Linked DNA regions of Labrenzia sp. VG12. The main gene of each other region encodes a partner of the protein of the gene in region 2 in a complex. Links are inferred from orthologs where the notes say so. Each region holds a gene or a part of one and is shown on either strand. Other genes may lie near its edges. The genes, in order: dapF and CHH27_RS23190.

Region 1 (3,222 bases), 920 kb from region 2 along the record:
CGCGAAGCCGGGCGCCACGGTCCTTGACCACGTTGCGCGGCAGTTGCGGCATGCGCGCCGCCGGGGTGCCCGGGCGCGGCGAGAACGGAAAGACATGCAAATGGGTCAGACCGCAATCGTCGACGATCTTCAGCGAGTTCTCGAACATTTCGTCGGTTTCGGTCGGGAAACCGGCAATGATGTCGGCCCCGAAAACCACATCGGGGCGCATGCGCCGGACTTCATCGCAGAAGCGGATCGTGTCGGCTCGCAGGTGCCGACGTTTCATGCGTTTCAGGATCATGTCGTCACCGGCCTGGAGCGACAGGTGGAAATGCGGCATCAGCCGTTCATCCTCGGCAATGACCCGCATCAGGTCGTCATCCGCCTCGATGGAGTCGATCGAGGAAAGACGCAGCCGTTTCAGCTCTGGAACAACTTTCAGGATTTTCGCGGTCAGTGTGCCGAGCTTCGGCGTGCCCGGCAGGTCCGCACCGTAAGAGGTGATGTCGACGCCGGTCAGGACGATCTCGTTGTAGCCGTTGGCGACGAGACGCTTGATCTGGTCGGTGACGACGCCCATCGGAACGGAGCGGGAATTGCCACGGCCATAGGGGATGATGCAGAAGGTGCAGCGGTGGTCGCAGCCGTTCTGGACCTGGACAAAGGCCCTTGCGCGGCCGGTCAGACCGTCAATCAGGTGACCGGCGGTCTCCTCGACACTCATGATGTCGTTGACGCGCACCTTCTCGGTTTCCGAGATGCCGAAGGCCGCGACGTCCGAATAGGACTTGCGCTCCAGCTTTTCGGTGTTGCCGAGCACCAGATCGACTTCCTCCATGGACGAGAAGGTTTCGGTTTCCGTCTGTGCGGCACAGCCGGTCACGATGACGCGCGCATCCGGATTGTCGCGCTTGGCCTTGCGCACGGCCTGGCGGGCCTGACGGACAGCCTCGTTGGTGACGGCACAGGTGTTGATCAGGATGGCGTCCTTGAGGCCGGCAGCCTCCGCCTCGCGCTTCATCACCTCCGACTCGTAGGAATTGAGCCGGCAGCCGAATGTAACGACATCGACGCTCATGACGCTGCCCCGGCCTCACCGGTCTGGTCACCGCTTGCCGTCTTGCGCCAGGAAAGCGTTTCCAGGTCAACCTCGCCCTCGAATTCGACTTCCGTCAGCCCGGTCATCAGCACGTGGCCATCGCTTTCGCGCCATTCGATGCCGATCGGGCCACCGGGCAGATGGATGGTGGTCTTGCGGCCGGTCTTGCCGTCGCGCGCTGCCGCCACGCCAACCGCGCAGGCGGCCGTGCCGCAGGCGAGGGTCAGGCCGACACCGCGTTCCCAGACCTTCACGCGGATCTGGTCCTCGGCAAAGATATGTGCCAGCGAAATATTGGCGCATTCGGGAAAGATCGGGTGGGTTTCCAGCAGCGGACCGATCCGCTCCAGCTCATAGGCTTCGACATCGTCGACCCAGAAGATCGCGTGCGGGTTGCCCATGTTGACGGCGGCCGGCGTGTGCAGGATCGGATCGTCGATCGGGCCGATCTGTAATTCGATGGCGCGCGTGTCGGCAAATTCCTCGGCCAGCGGGATTTCGTCCCAGTTGAGCCGCGGGGTACCCATGTCGACGGTGACCGTGCGCGGGCCTTCAGCGTCAAAGGCATGCAGCAGGCCGGCGCCGGTCTCGATGGTCACAAGCTCCTTGCCGGCCTCTTCCATGAGCAGGCGTCCAATGCAGCGTGTGGCGTTGCCACAGGCATCAACTTCGCCGCCATTCTGGTTGTGGATGCGCATGAAGGCGTCAACGCCGAGGGAAGACCGCTCCACGGTGATCATCTGGTCGAAGCCGATGCCTGTGTCCCGGTCTCCCAGGGCGGCAATCACGTCACGGCCGAGGCGCAGCGGCTTTTCGCGCGCGTCCCAGACCACAAAATCGTTGCCGAGGCCATTCATCTTCAAAAAGGGTCTGGTTTCAGACGCCATACCGGGTGCACTTCTTCGCTTGAGCTTGAGGAAACGGACCGCCAACTTGCGGACAACTGCCCCTATATGGCGGAAATCACCGCAAATTACCAGTGGGGCAAGTGGTCAAGTCAGATATGCGTAAACGTCAAGATTGACCCTTGCTCCGCGTCTCCGTCATTGCAGGGCTTGACCCTGCAAAACGATCATCCGGTATTTGAACGTTCAGCATCGGAATGGATGCCATGGTCGAGCCGTGGCATGACGACGGGGGGCGGGGAACCGACTGTTTTTCAGTTTTTCCGGTCTTGCTGCCGCGGGCATCAAATCGCGAGGACACCGGGCTGGTTTCAAAGCCTGTCCGCATTGAACGTGTCGCAGGCTTGCAGCGTGCCTGCCTCGAAGCCCCGGCGGAACCAGCGGGCGCGTTGGGCAGAAGTGCCGTGGTTGAAGCTTTCGGGCACCACATAGCCCTGCGCCTGACGCTGGAGCGTGTCGTCGCCGATGCGGCTGGCGGCATTGAGAGCCTCTTCGATGTCACCATCTTCGACAAAACCCCGCTGACGTGCCGCATAATGTGCCCAGATGCCGGCGAAACAGTCGGCCTGCAGCTCCACGCGAACAGACAGCGCGTTGCCTTCCGCCTTGCTCAAGGAGCGTTTGGCCTTGTGAAACTCCGGCAGGATGCCGAGCACGTTCTGAATGTGGTGTCCGACCTCATGGGCCAGCACATAGGCCTGGGCAAAATCACCCGGTGCGTTCAGCTGGGCGGCGAGCTGCTGGTAGAAGGAAAGATCGATATAGAGCTTACTGTCGGCGCCGCAATAAAACGGACCTGTGGCGGAACTTGCAAAGCCGCAGGCAGACGACACCGAGCCGGAGAACAACACCAGCGTCGGCTCCGGATAGGTGCCGCCGCCTTCCCTGAAGATATCGCCCCAGGTGTTTTCCGTGTCTGCCAGGATCACCGAGACAAATTCCGCGGTTTCGTCATCGGCGGTGCTGCGCGACTGTCCATCCTGATAGGAGGTCGTTTCGAAACCGCCCTGGCCGCCATCCAGTTGCGCCAGCAGGGTCAACGGATTGATCCCGGTCAGCCAGGCAATGCCGACCACAACAAGAATACCGGTCAGACCTAGTCCACCGCCGGTGCGCACCCGCCGTCTCGATCCAGTGCCTCGGCCACGTGAGCGGCGGTCGTCAATATTGCTGCTGCCGCGGCGGCCTTTCCAACGCATGACGCGCATTCCTTCTTCAGGGGTTTGTCCGGGACCA
Region 2 (3,044 bases):
TCAGGCTGCCGTTCGGTCTGATCGGCGTCGGCATCTTGAGCGTCATCTTCACGACAACGCTGATCTGGATCGCGGTCGTGGATGACCCGTTGGGCGGAGAACCGGTAGCCGTCCTGCCTCTGGATGCCGTTGTGGAAGGCGTCACGTCCCAGGACATTGAAGTCGTCGAAATCCGTCCGGGTATTGGCGACGATCTCGGCCCCAATCTGCGTCCGGAAAGTGCCAAGGACCTGATGGGTCCGCGTTATGACATGATCCTGCGGCCGGACGGTCTGGGCCCCGAGGCACCCGTCACCAGCCTGTCGATCAATCCGGACAGCCGTGTCAGCGAACGGTCCGATTATGGCTTCCTGCCCAAGGTGAGCGAGGCAGGCGTGCGCCCGCTGGATGCCTATTCCCGCCCGGTCGTGAACGAGTTCAAGTCGATCCCGAAAATTGCCGTCGTCATCACCGGGCTGGGCCTCAGCGAGACCGGCACCCAGAACGCCATCTCCAGCCTGCCACCGGAAGTTACTTTCGCGCTGGCGCCCTATGGCGAAGACCTGGATCTGTGGATGCAGCAGGCCCGCACCAAGGGCCACGAACTGTTGCTGCAGCTGCCGCTCGAACCTTTTGATTTTCCGGACAACGACCCGGGGCCACACACACTTCTGGTCAGTCTCAGGCCCGCGGAAATGCTCGACCGGCTGGCTTATCTCCTGACACGCGTGACCAACTACGTCGGCACGATTCCTGAAATGGGCGCGCGGTTCACGTCGACCAAGCCGTCCGTGGAGTATCTCTTCGAGAAGCTGAAGTCCCGTGGCCTGATGTTTGTCGACAACGGCACGTCGTCGCGGTCCATCGCGGCCCAGATGGCCACGGACAAGCGCCTGCCGTTCAGCGGTGTGGATGTGGTTTTGGACGAGGTACCAAGGGACGACAATATCGACGCCAAGCTGTTGCAGCTGGAAGGCATCGCCCGGTCTCGCGGGATTGCCGTGGCCGCCGGTTCGGCACTTCCCGTGACTGTACGCCAGCTGCAGGAATGGGTACAGGATCTGGAAGAGCGCGGTCTCCAGCTGGTGCCGATCAGCGCCACCATCGACCGGTAGTTTTTGATCTTTTGAAACAGGTGACATCGTGACGAAGCTTGAACTCGGACCGGGATTTCCGGTCCCTTCTGAGGGGCTTCCCTATCGCCCGTGTGTCGGCATCATGCTGATCAACAGGGACGGTCTGGTCTGGATCGGCAGCCGCGACGATGGTGGCAGTTCCTCGAATTACGAATACAGCTGGCAGATGCCGCAGGGCGGCATCGACAAGGGCGAGGCTCCAGAGCCCGCGGCTCGAAGGGAACTTTACGAGGAAACCTCGATCAGCTCCGTGACCCTGCTGGAAGAGGCGCCTGAGTGGTTCGCCTACGACTATCCGCCCGATGTCGTCAAAAAATCGCGCAAGGGCAAGCACCGGGGACAGGCGCAGCGCTGGATCGCCTATCGATTCGACGGGTCCGACGACGAAATCAACATCCTGACACCGCCGGACGGCCATTCGGCGGAATTCTCGCAGTGGCGCTGGGAAGAGGCAAACCGGCTGCCGGAGCTGATCGTTCCGTTCAAACGGCCGGTCTATGAGCGGGTGATTGCCGCCTTTTCACACCTGACGGCCTGATCCGGCGGCCGAGGACGCCATCGTTAAAGCGTCAGCATTTGAAGGCCGTTTGTCGTTTTTCAAACAGACAGACCGCATCCGCATCGCTAACATCGCGCCAATTCAAGGGCTCACCGGTCACCTGGAACACAGGATCGGCCGCGGGGCCCCGACAGGCACGATGCGAGCGCGGACGCGACATCCAACGCGCGCTCATGAGGAATTGGGAGGAACGCCAATGTCTTTCGGCAAGGGGCTTTCACGCAAGCCGTCCCAGACGAAAGGGCGTCAATTGGAAGATGCGGCACTGGCCGAGGTGCAGGCGCTTCTGGGCGATGAGCCGCGTCGCCGCGATCTGTTGATCGAACACCTGCACAAGATCCAGGATGCTTTTGGATGCCTGGAAGCACGCCACCTCAAGGCGCTGGCAGACGAAATGAAGCTGTCGCAGGCCGAGATTTACGAGGTCGCCAGCTTCTACCACCATTTCGACATCGTGCGCGAAGGGGACGCCAAACCGGCGCCTTTGACGATTCGCGTTTGTGACAGTGTTGCTTGCGCCCAAAAAGGGGCAGATGCGCTGGCAGCTGCTCTGGAAGGCGGTGTTGACCCTGCCAAGGTTCGCATCCAGAAAGTGCCCTGCATTGGCCGCTGTGCCGGAGCGCCGGCCGTTCAGGTCGGAAAACGTGCCGTCGACAATGCCTCTGAACTCTCCGTACGCGCCGTTCTCTTTGAAGGGGAAACCGCGGCAGAGATCCCGGATCACGTCAAACTCGACGCCTATCGTGCGGGCGGCGGTTACAGGCTGCTGGACCGTGTCCGGGCAGGCGAGCTGGACGCAGCGGCGATTGCCGACATGGCCCTTGAGGCCGGCTTGCGCGGTCTGGGCGGGGCCGGCTTTCCGACCGGTACCAAGTGGAAAATCGTCAACGATCTGCCCGGCCCGAAATATCTGACCATCAACGGCGACGAAGGTGAGCCCGGCACCTTCAAGGACCGCTATCATCTGGAGCGCGATCCGCACCGGCTTCTGGAAGGGGCCCTGATCGCCGCCCATGCTATCTCCGCGGACCGCATCTACCTTTATATGCGCGACGAATATCCGGCGGTGCTGGAGATCCTGAAGACGGAAATCGAAGCCCTGCGGACGGCAGGCATCATCACCTCCATCGACATCGAACTGCGCCGTGGCGCCGGGGCCTATATCTGCGGCGAGGAAAGCGCGATGATCGAGTCGATCGAAGGCAAGCGCGGCCTGCCGCGCCACCGTCCGCCCTTCATCGCCCAGGTTGGTCTGTTCGGCCGCCCGACCCTCAATCACAATGTCGAGACCCTGTTCTGGATCCGCGACATCGTCGAAAAGGGGCCGGAATGGTTTGCTGCCCAAGGCCGGCGGGACAAAAAAGGTTTCC

The links.
Region 1: the proteins of CHH27_RS23190 (region 2) and dapF are in contact, whole or in part, in a solved structure (PDB 5YGU), measured with the Escherichia coli proteins. The link is inferred for Labrenzia sp. VG12 from one-to-one orthologs.

The regions. Positions count from the first base shown.
Region 1 is NZ_CP022529.1:4,092,812-4,096,033, reverse strand. What follows is about bases 13-2,912. They hold dapF (diaminopimelate epimerase), read right to left. Parts: upstream 1,969-2,912; coding sequence 1,057-1,968; downstream 13-1,056. Other genes in these bases: CHH27_RS18970 (neutral zinc metallopeptidase), read right to left, coding at 2,298-2,912; mtaB (tRNA (N(6)-L-threonylcarbamoyladenosine(37)-C(2))-methylthiotransferase MtaB), read right to left, coding at 13-1,060. In the rest of the region: more of mtaB, read right to left, coding at 1-12; more of CHH27_RS18970, read right to left, coding at 2,913-3,185. UniProt on the Escherichia coli protein: Involved in the succinylase branch of the L-lysine biosynthesis and in the biosynthesis of the pentapeptide incorporated in the peptidoglycan moiety. Catalyzes the stereoinversion of LL-2,6-diaminopimelate (L,L-DAP) to meso-diaminopimelate (meso-DAP).
Region 2 is NZ_CP022529.1:5,013,132-5,016,175, forward strand. The notes cover bases 166-2,887. They hold CHH27_RS23190 (RNA pyrophosphohydrolase), read left to right. Parts: upstream 166-1,122; coding sequence 1,123-1,653; downstream 1,654-2,887. Other genes in these bases: CHH27_RS23185 (divergent polysaccharide deacetylase family protein), read left to right, coding at 166-1,094; CHH27_RS23195 (NAD(P)H-dependent oxidoreductase subunit E), read left to right, coding at 1,871-2,887. Also shown: more of CHH27_RS23185, read left to right, coding at 1-165; more of CHH27_RS23195, read left to right, coding at 2,888-3,044. UniProt on the Escherichia coli protein: Master regulator of 5'-end-dependent mRNA decay.